Regions from separate parts of the Leucobacter sp. BZR 635 genome, predicted to be linked through region 1. Evidence: predicted binding sites of a transcription regulator. Region 1 holds the regulator's gene; each other region holds the start of a gene.
What was found. The regulator LexA, encoded in region 1, represses DNA repair genes until DNA is damaged. The targets are predictions, from matches to a motif close to TCGAACANNTGTTCGA.
Positions count from the first base shown of each region.

Region 1 (3,246 bases):
TGAGACAGAGCCTCCGGGGGTCCAGAGCCTCCGAGGGTCCAAAGCGGCAGGGGCGTCCAAAGTCTTCGGGGGGGGGCAGAGCGGCAGGGACAGCCAGATCGGCCGGGGCCGCAAGACCAGCCGGGGCCGCGAGGCTAACCGGTCAGCTCGCCCGCATCCCAACACCGCGCACAGGGTCACCGACCGCGCGCTATCGCCCGGAGGGACGGCGCTATCGCCCGGAGGGGACGAAGGTGAGGTCATTGCCTTCAAACCGCATGGGCACAGCGATCGAATCGCCTGCCTGCAGGTCGGACGCCTGCATCTGGTTGAGGCGGACGATCTCAGAGACCACCTCACGGGGGTCGCCCGTCGGCTCAAGCTCGGAGGCGATGCTCCATACCGAGTCGCCGGCCTGCACGAAGACATAGGGGAAGGCCTGCGTGCTCTCCGCGCTGTTGGCAATTGCCCCTGGGGCTGCGAACGCAGCAGCTACGCCGAGTGCAGCAGCAACCAAGACGGTTGCGAGAGAGCCAAAGACCACCCGGCCACGACGCGTGAGCCGAAGCCGGGGCTGCCCCGAACTGACCTGAGCAGTGGGTTCGCCCTGCGGGCGTGATCCCGACGCGGCAATGCGCGGGCTCACCGGGGCGTTCAAACGGAATGGGACGACATTCGCTGTAGCAGTCATGAGGAGTTCCTCTCTCGAGAGTATTCGAACCAACTCGAACACTCGAACATCTCTTTCGAATATATCTTCGAATGAAAGAAACCGCAACCGCAGTATTCGAATGAATATCGCGAGATTTGCTGCGACACTCGAACGAATGTTTGCCTCGCCTCGAATATCCGGGCTAGGGTTTCGAACAGTGAGTTCACCCAATCAGTGACCTCTGACATTCACGGCAACTCGCGGAAACATGCGGATCCACTCCGCTCACCACCCGCCGAGATTGACCGCACTACTGAGAGGACAAGCGATGAGCGACCTGAGCGCAGCACCGCGGAAGCCACTGACTGAGAAGCAGCAGGCGATCCTCGAATTCATTGCCCGCTCCGTAGAGTCTCGCGGCTACCCACCGAGCATGCGCGAGATCGGCGACGCTGTGGGCCTCTCCTCACTCTCGAGCGTTACCCACCAGCTCAGCCGGCTCGAGCTCGGCGGATACATTCGCCGCGACCCGAACCGCCCGCGTGCTCTCGAGATCCTCGTCGAGCTCGCGGTCACGAGCAGCGCGCTTGCGGACTCACCCACGACCCAGGCCCAGGAGACGGCTTACGTGCCACTCGTCGGCCAGATCGCGGCGGGCGTCCCGATCACCGCCGACCAGCAGGTTGAGGAGATCGTCCCGCTCCCCCGGCAGCTCGTCGGCGATGGGCAGCTCTTCATGCTGAAGGTGGTAGGCGACTCGATGATCGATGCGGCCATCTGCGACGGCGACTTTGTTGTCGTGCGCCAGCAGCGCGAGGCGGCAAATGGCGACATCGTCGCGGCCATGCTCGACGGCGAAGCGACCGTCAAGGTCTTCCGCCGCCGCGACGGCCACACCTGGCTGCTGCCGCGCAACAGCGCGTTCGAGCCGATCCTCGGCGACCACGCAGAGGTGCTCGGCAAGGTCGTCGCGGTCTTCCGCTCGGTCTAGCCCAGCGGCTTTCCTGCACGCTCCAGCCCGGATTCAGATCGGGGCTGGAGCGTTTTGCTGTGTCACGCGGCCGCGATCCGCCAGCGGCGCTCGACGATTGCGGCGCTCGACGATTGCGGCGCTCGACGGTTGCAGCGCTCAACGATCGCGGGCATTGAGCTCAGCGATCAACATGCAGCGCGACGCACGCACGCGCAGCAGGCACTTCCAGAAACGCGCCGCGCGCACCCTGCAGCCCCCGTTTAATCCACTCCGACCCGCGTTTGGCCCTCGCAAGAGTCGGTCTGAATTAATCGGGGCGGAAAGGACGCCAGGCGCGATGAGGGCGCCGGGCAGAGGGTACGCCCGGGCATCCCACCTCGAGACTTTGGGCTTACACCCTGCTTGCCACCAGCCCCGAGCCCCCGGGCACCGGGCACCGGGCACCGGGCACCCCAACCGCACCCGCATTGCTTTATTGAACTGAGTCCAACTAACATGGCCGCATGCTTCCCATCGCCGAAGTTCCGCCGCCTCCCCTAAGCGACACGCCCCCAAAACCCACCCCACGGTTCGAGACTGTCGGGCTCTCCCCAAGCCTCGTCTCCTACGAGCGTGGGCTCATACTCCAGCGGGAGGCTGCCGCAAGACTGGCAGCCGACCTTGATCACGGCACCGTGCTCCTCCTCGAGCACGAGCCGGTCTACACCGCTGGCCGACGGGCGGAGCCACATGAGTACCCGAGTGACGGCACTCCCGTCGTCCCGGTGAACCGCGGCGGAAAGGTCACCTGGCACGGCCCCGGCCAGCTCGTGGCATACCCCGTGATCCGGCTCGCTGACGGGCTCGGCGGAGTCAACCTCGTTCACGCGCTCGAAGATGCGCTGATTGCCACGATCCAGAATCTTGGCGTCGTCGGCTACCGCGTTCCCGGGCGCACCGGGGTCTGGACAGACCCGCCAGCAGGATCCCCGCAGGGAAGCCCCGCGGCAAAGCTCGCGCAAATCGGGATCCACGTGAGCCGGCGCATCGTCACCCACGGTATCTCGCTGAACTGCAGCAACGATCTCGCCCCCTTTCACAGCTTCGTGCCCTGCGGCATCAGCGACGCCGGCGTCACCACGCTCAGCGCCAAGACGGGCGAGACCATCACCCCGGCCGACGCAGCGCCCGCACTGCGCACCCACCTCGTTCCCGTGCTCGAAAGGCTCTCAGTATGACCGTCCAGATTCTGCCCTCGACCGGCACGCGCCCGGAGCCAGAGGAGCGCCGGCTGCTTCGGGTCGAGGCGAAGAACGCCGAGACCCCCATCGAGCGCAAGCCTGAGTGGATCAAGACGCGCGCCCGCTCCGGCCCGGATTACCAAGCGGTCCAAGCGCTCGTACAAAGCGAGGGCCTGCACACCGTGTGCAAGGAGGCCGGCTGCCCGAACATCTACGAGTGTTGGGAGGATCGCGAGGCGACCTTCCTCATCGGCGGATCCATCTGCACCCGCCGCTGCGACTTCTGCATGATCACCTCGGGCAAGCCGCTCCCCCTCGACCTCGATGAGCCGCGACGGGTCGCGGAGTCCGTGCGCACCATGGGCCTCCGGTACGCCACCATCACGGGGGTCACGCGCGATGACCTCCCCGACACCGGGGCC
Region 1 is NZ_JBLUNZ020000004.1:97,452-100,697, reverse strand. It holds gene ACI1US_RS00650 (LysM peptidoglycan-binding domain-containing protein) at 212-670, opposite strand; gene lexA (transcriptional repressor LexA) at 960-1,622, shown strand; gene lipB (lipoyl(octanoyl) transferase LipB) at 2,108-2,821, shown strand; gene lipA (lipoyl synthase) at 2,818-3,246, shown strand, end outside.

Region 2 (3,246 bases), on a different contig from region 1:
CCCCCGTTTAATCCTCCCCGACTCTTGTTCAGGCCGTGCAAGGCTCGTAGAGGATGAAACGGGCGCTTCATGTTGGATGGCCTACGCGCCGCGACCGGTAGCGGTCACGTGCCCGGCTACCTCGCAGTCGTGTTGCTCGATGGAGCGACTGTAGGGCTTCGTCGGTCAGGGGAGTTCCTAAAGTGCTGCGGCCCAGGACGCTCCGCTTCAGGCCTGGAGCGGAGCGTCCGTGCCGGTGTTCGTGCTCGTGGCTGCCGCGGATGCTTCGCACCCTTGCCATGGGGGAAGGTGCCCCCGGGCTGTGCGCATTTCGCAGCTCCGCGGTGCCGACGTCGCTCGCCACTAGAGCTTCAAATTTGCGGGGCCACATGGGCAGCGGTCGCTGCTTGGGGCTGCCGCTGTGTATCGGGGAGTTAGAAAGGATGTAGGTCTGGCTCTTTGACTACAGCTTTGAATCTGACCTTGCGTTGAGGTGTGTGCCTTGATGCTCGGTGTTCCGGGAGTAGATCCCGTGGCCTGTCGATGTGGATGCGCCCGGACGGCGCGGTCCACTCCAGCACTCCGCCCGCGAACTGTCGCACGGTCCAGTCCGAGTTGCCTTTCAACGTGTGGTGGCTGCGACACAAATGTGCCAGGTTGTCGGTAGCTGTGGGCCCGCCGAGGGCTGCGTCGATCGTGTGGTCGATTTCGGATCGGTACACCGGGGAGACACAGCCGGGGAACCTGCAGTGCCCGTCACGAGCGACGAGGAACCGCTCCTGTGACTTATTCGGCCGGTACGTATCCGTTCTGATGACAGTTCCTGTGTGGGTGCAGACCGTGACGAGGTCCCACTGCTGCCGGCCGGCAATGAGCGGCCGTACTGACTCGATATCGATCGGCCCGTACCCCTTCAGCTCACACTTCACGCCGCCTGCCGGCATGCTGCTGTCTCGGATGATGGTACCGCCATGGGTAGCGAGCAAGGCGTCGACGCCTGCTGCGGTGAGGACGAGCTGCACCCGCCCCTGCAGGTCTGCCCCGGTGTTGTGGGCTGCTGCTTCGGCGGCGTCGAAGGGGTCGCGGCTGAGGAGCGCGTAGAACGCATCAGCCCGCAGCTCGTCGAGCCCACGCGTATCGGCAGCTTTGCCTGCTTCGCCTGGCTGGCCCGCCTCGAGGGCAGCGGGTTCCGACTGCTCAGCACCAGGAGTTACTGCGTCTGGGCTGGCTGGTGCTGGGATGAGGCCCCGCTTCACCGCCCGACCCATACGTGTCAGCCGGTCGTACAGCCCGAGGGCTTGCACTGCGGGCAGGTAGGCGCGCAGCTCTGCCATGCCCTCACCCAGCTGCACGACCGTCACACGCCGCTTCTTCGCCTCACGCGCCTGCCGCACCTCGATCGGCTCAACCGCCCACCGCTCAGCCAGCCGTTTCGCGACCGGGCGTAACCGGTTCGGGGTGAGCTCACGCGCATACACCAACACCTCTTGCTCGTACGCGTGACGGCGCTGTTCTGCGAGCTTGTCCTGCTCGAGAGCGAGGGCGATCGCTGCCTGGTCAACGCCGGTCGCGGTGACGTTCGTGATGACCATGCCCGCGTCAGTGATGATCTCCGCATGCCGCAGTGAGATCTCACCAGTGAGGACGAGTGCGTGAGTGTCGCGGTAAGTGTCGATGAGGAACACTGCAAGACCGAGCATGGATGCGACGCGCGGTTCGGACACCCCGAGCGCGAGCGCTGCTTCAGTGATGTAGGCCCGTGTTGCCATTTCGCCGCCCGTGACCGCTGCGTATCCGCGTGCGAGATGCTCGAGGCGGGATGCTTCCGCGACGCGGATCGCGCGCGTCGCGTCTTCGAGGCCAGTGATGGCCTCGTCCCGGATCTGCGGCTTCGCTTTCATGACGGTAGTCAAACACGCACCTCTGACATTTAAGCCCTCAAATGTGGCCCAAAATAGAATCTTTCGAAAAAGATTTTGAATCTCTTCGCCATTGATGACACCCCTGTGGGTCCTCAGGGAGGCGACCAGGAATCACCGTGTTTGTGGCTCTTCGAGAACGCGTGGGCGGTAGCTACGAATCTCCCCGAAAGGCCGTCATGAGCGCGACCCAGCTTGAGCCATCAGAACGCCACCACAACCAGGCCCGACGAAGCACCTTGGGAGCCGTGAAACACACACGGCCCGGGCGCACCCGCCCTACAGGGCAAGGGCGCGAAGCACCCGCGGCAGCCCCAAGCACGAATCTCGACAGGTGCGCTCCGGCCCCGGCCCCGGGCTGAAGCAGGGTGGCCCGGGCCTAAGCGCTGAACGGCCAATTGCGAAGATCAGAGAATCCCGCAACCGCGCCGCGGCACCCCACTCGGAACCCTATTGACCCCGTTTAATCCTTTCCGACCCGAACGAGGGCCGTGCAAAGCTCATGCAGGATTAAACGGGGGTGTAGAGGGGCAGCAGGCCGGTCTAGCCGAAGCGGTAGCCGACGCCGCGCACCGTCGAGATGAGCTTGGGCTGCGCCGGCTCCTCCTCGATGCGGGAGCGCACGCGCTTCACGTGCACGTCGAGCGTCTTCGTGTCGCCGTAGTAGTCGCTGCCCCAGACACGGTCGATGAGCTGGCCACGGGTGAGCACGCGCCCGCTGTGCCGCATGAGGAGCTCGAGCAGCTCGAACTCACGCAGCGGCATCGCGATTTCGGTGCCGCGCACGGTCACGGTGTGCCGATCGGTGTCGAGGCGGATCCCGTTGGACTCGAGCGCCCCGCTGTCGTCCTCCTCGGTCTCCGCTCCCTCCGTGGGAACCGCGCGCCGCAGCGCCGCGCGCACCCGGGCGAGGAGCTCACGTGTCGAGTAAGGCTTGGTGACGTAATCGTCTGCCCCGAGCTCGAGCCCCACGACGATGTCGATTTCGCTGTCCTTGGCGGTGAGCATGATGATGGGCACCTGCGAACGCTGCCGGATCTCACGGCATACCTCAGTACCGGGAAGGCCCGGCAGCATGAGGTCGAGCAGCACGAGGTCTGCTCCGTTCGCTGTGAACGCGCGCACCGCGTCGTTGCCATCGTCGACGACCGTGACGCTGTATCCCTCGCGTTCGAGGAGAAAAGCGAGTGGCTTCGAGATGGACTCTTCGTCTTCGACGAGGAGAATATTTGGGGACACTATGCGCGTCCTTTCGTGTCTGTGAGCTGCTGGAGGGCCTTGCGGGTGCGCTTCACGCGCTTGGCCCGCTTCTTCTTGGGAATGTCGTTGAGGGGGAATGAGAGCGTGA
Region 2 is NZ_JBLUNZ020000028.1:59,974-63,219, forward strand. It holds gene ACI1US_RS05435 (HNH endonuclease signature motif containing protein) at 414-1,880, opposite strand; gene ACI1US_RS05440 (response regulator) at 2,442-3,137, opposite strand; gene ACI1US_RS05445 (sensor histidine kinase) at 3,137-3,246, opposite strand, start outside.
Region 2: the regulator LexA is predicted to act here: its motif matches at 1,944-1,959, upstream of ACI1US_RS05435 (HNH endonuclease signature motif containing protein).

Region 3 (3,246 bases), on a different contig from region 1:
CCGGGCGCTCGCTGACCGCCCAGTGGCGATGCAGGGGGCGCGGTAGCTGCGCTCGCTGACACCGGGGCCCGCGGGCCCCGGTCCCCGCGGTGCCCGCGAGGAACCGGGCATACTGGGAGCATCATGCTGAAGGTCATTGCGCAAGACTTCATCCGCCCGGATGCCATCGAGACGGTGCTGCCGCTCTACCGCGAGCTCGTCGAGCTCACCAGGCAGGAGCCGCTGAACATCTCGTATGAACTGTTCATCGACGAGGAGCAGCCGGGCCACTTCATCTTCGTGGAGGAGTGGCCCGATCGCGCAGCCCTCGACGCGCACTGCGAAACCGAACACTTCAAGCGCCTGGTGCCGCAGATCGACGCCTTCCAGGCCGAGCCCGACACCTACATTCAGATGCGGCCGGCGTTCCCCGAGGGGTGAGCTGATACATCGGCGAGCTGGTCTCGCGGCTTGGATCGCGGAAAACCAGGCCGTTGCCGCTCAGCCCAGTTGCTGTCTCGCGGGTGGCACAGGGTTCAGGTGTCGGCGTGCGTTCATAGCTGAGACGATGAGTCCACCCGCGAAGAGCGCGAGTGACCAAGCCATGCCTGCTCCCGGGTTCGCGCCGGTGGCTGTGATCTTAGTAGGCACCGCTCCCCACCGCGGCTGCTCTTCAGCTTGCCTGAGTGGCGCGGTGTTATCGACGGCCGGGGATCCATCCGAGGTGCCACCGGTGTCTCCTCCTCCTCCTGGGCGACGGACTCCGCGATGACCGTCACCTCGTGGGGGCTGGGACTGCGACGCGAGGTGCTGCTCGTCACCCCGATACGAGGCAACAATCTGCTGCGTGCCAGCTGTGAGGCGTGGGGTTAAAAGTGACGCTAACCTAGCACTGAGCGTGGCGACGCTGAGTGACCCGGTTCCCGAGAGGAACTTGACTTCGTCGCCCGGCTCGCCCCAAGCAACACTCGCCGTGAAGGTAACTGTCTCTCCGTTTAGAGCGGTGCTCCCAGCCAGCCGCGTCGTCATCGTCCTCGGCAGTGCACCCGCTGAGGGACAGCACAGGGCAGAACAGTGCGGGATGCTGCAAGAAGTAGCCGTCTGGATGGCTGCCGGACTCCACGGGGCACTGGCGATCATCGCCATCTCGTGAAAGCCTGCCTGAGACACCGTGAGCTTTTGTGACTGTCACCATTCGAGGTTGGTGCGGCGGGCTCGTTGCGGCCCCTCTCTGACGCTGGTAGCGACTTCTGGCTCAGACGCGAAGAACCCCTGTGCTGCTTTCCAAGTCTCTATCTCTGCCGGTTCACAGGCCGATCATGACTGGTGAAGAGGTTCAAAATCTTTTTCGAAAGATTCTGTTTTGGGCCACATTTGAGGGCTTGAATGTCGGTGGTGCGTGTTTGACTACCGTCATGAAAGCGAAGCCGCAGATCCGGGACGAGGCCATCACCGGCCTCGAAGACGCGACGCGCAACATCCGCGTCGCGGAAGCGACCCGCCTCGAGCATCTCGCACGCGGTTACGGGGCAGTCACTGGCGGCGACATGGCCACACGGGCCTACATCACTGAGGCTGCGCTCGCGCTCGGGGTGTCCGAGCCGCGCGTCGCATCCATGCTGGGGCTTGCCGTGTTCCTCACCGACACTTACCGCGACACTCACGCACTCGTCCGCACTGGTGAGATCTCACTGCGGCATGCGGAGATCATCACTGATGCGGGAATGGTCATCACGAACGTCACCGCGGCCGGCGTTGACCAGGCAGCGATCGCCCTCGCGCTCGAGCAGGACGAGCTCGCAGAACAGCGCCGTCACGCGTACGAGCAAGAGGTCTTGGTGTATGCGCGTGAGCTCACCCCGAACCGGCTACGCCCAGTCGCAAAACGCCTCGCAGAACGCTGGGCGGTTGAACCGATCGAAGTACGCCAGGCCCGGGAAGCGAAGAAGCGGCGGGTGACCGTCGTGCAGCTGGGTGAGGGCATGGCAGAGCTGCGCGCCTACCTGCCCGCGGTGCAGGCTTTGGGGCTGTACGACCATCTCACCCGTGTCGGGCGGGCGGTGAAGCGGGGCCTCATCCCGGCACCAGCCCGTCCAGAGGGGCTTGGTCTTGGCGCTGAGCAGCCGGAACCCACAGTCATCGATGCTGATGGTACTGGCAGTGGTGCCGAAGCCCCGGATACGCGCGGGCTCGACGAGCTGCGGGCCGACGCGTTCTACGCGCTCCTCAGCCGCGACCCCTTCGACGCCGCCGAAGCAGCCGCACACAGCACCGGCGCTGAACTGCAGGGGCGGGTGCAGCTCGTCCTCACCGCAGCAGGCGTCGACGCCCTCCTCAACACACACGGCGGCACCATCACCCGAGACAGCAACACCCCAGCGGGCGACGTCAAATGCGAGCTCAAGGGGTACGGGCCGATCGATATCGAGTCAGTACGGCCGCTCATCGCCGGCCGGCAGCAGTGGGACCTCGTCACCGTCTGCACCCACACAGGAACTGTCATCAGAACAGACACATACCGGCCGAACAAGTCACAGGAACGGTTCCTCGTCGCCCGCGACGGCCACTGCAGGTTCCCCGGCTGCGTCTCCCCGGTCTACCGATCCGAAATCGACCACACCATCGACGCAGCCCTCGGCGGGCACACAGCTACCGACAACCTGGCACATCTCTGCCGCAGCCACCACACGTTGAAAGGCAACTCGGACTGGACCGTGCGACAGCTCGCGGGCGGAGTACTGGAATGGACCGCGCCGTCCGGCCGCATCCACATCGACAGACCACGGGATCTACTCCCGGAACACCGAGCCTCACGACACACACCCAAACGCAAGGTCAGATTCCAACCCACGGTGAGAGAACCCGAAGTGCATCCTTTCTAGTTGCCCGGGATAGCCGGCTCTTCACAGTCGAGGGCCAGCGCGTGGCTGACGGCACTCGATTGCTCTGAGTGCTCTCCTCCGGGCCAACGGGTCGTAGCGAAGCCCCTTCGCGCAAAGGTTGCCATGCTCTCAACGCGAAACAGAAGCGCTGCCCAACCCCAGACTCCTGGGGCCGGACAGCGCTTCTGCTTCGCGGAACTCCGCGTTGGTGCGCGTCTCGAACGGGCTAGGCCGCGCGCTTGCGACCGCGGAAATGCCAGTAGCTCGCGATTGCTGCGCCAATGGCGAGCCAAGCGAGGCCAATCATTTGCGCGTTGGTGCTGGCATTCCAGAGCGCGTAGCCGAGGACTAGGGTTCCGATAATGGGTGAGATCCAGTGCAGGAA
Region 3 is NZ_JBLUNZ020000032.1:440-3,685, forward strand. It holds partial or broken gene ACI1US_RS06450 (AMP-binding enzyme) at 1-46, shown strand, start outside; gene ACI1US_RS06455 (putative quinol monooxygenase) at 124-420, shown strand; gene ACI1US_RS06460 (Ig-like domain-containing protein) at 481-1,125, opposite strand; gene ACI1US_RS06465 (HNH endonuclease signature motif containing protein) at 1,395-2,861, shown strand; gene ACI1US_RS06470 (APC family permease) at 3,088-3,246, opposite strand, start outside.
Region 3: the regulator LexA is predicted to act here: its motif matches at 1,316-1,331, upstream of ACI1US_RS06465 (HNH endonuclease signature motif containing protein).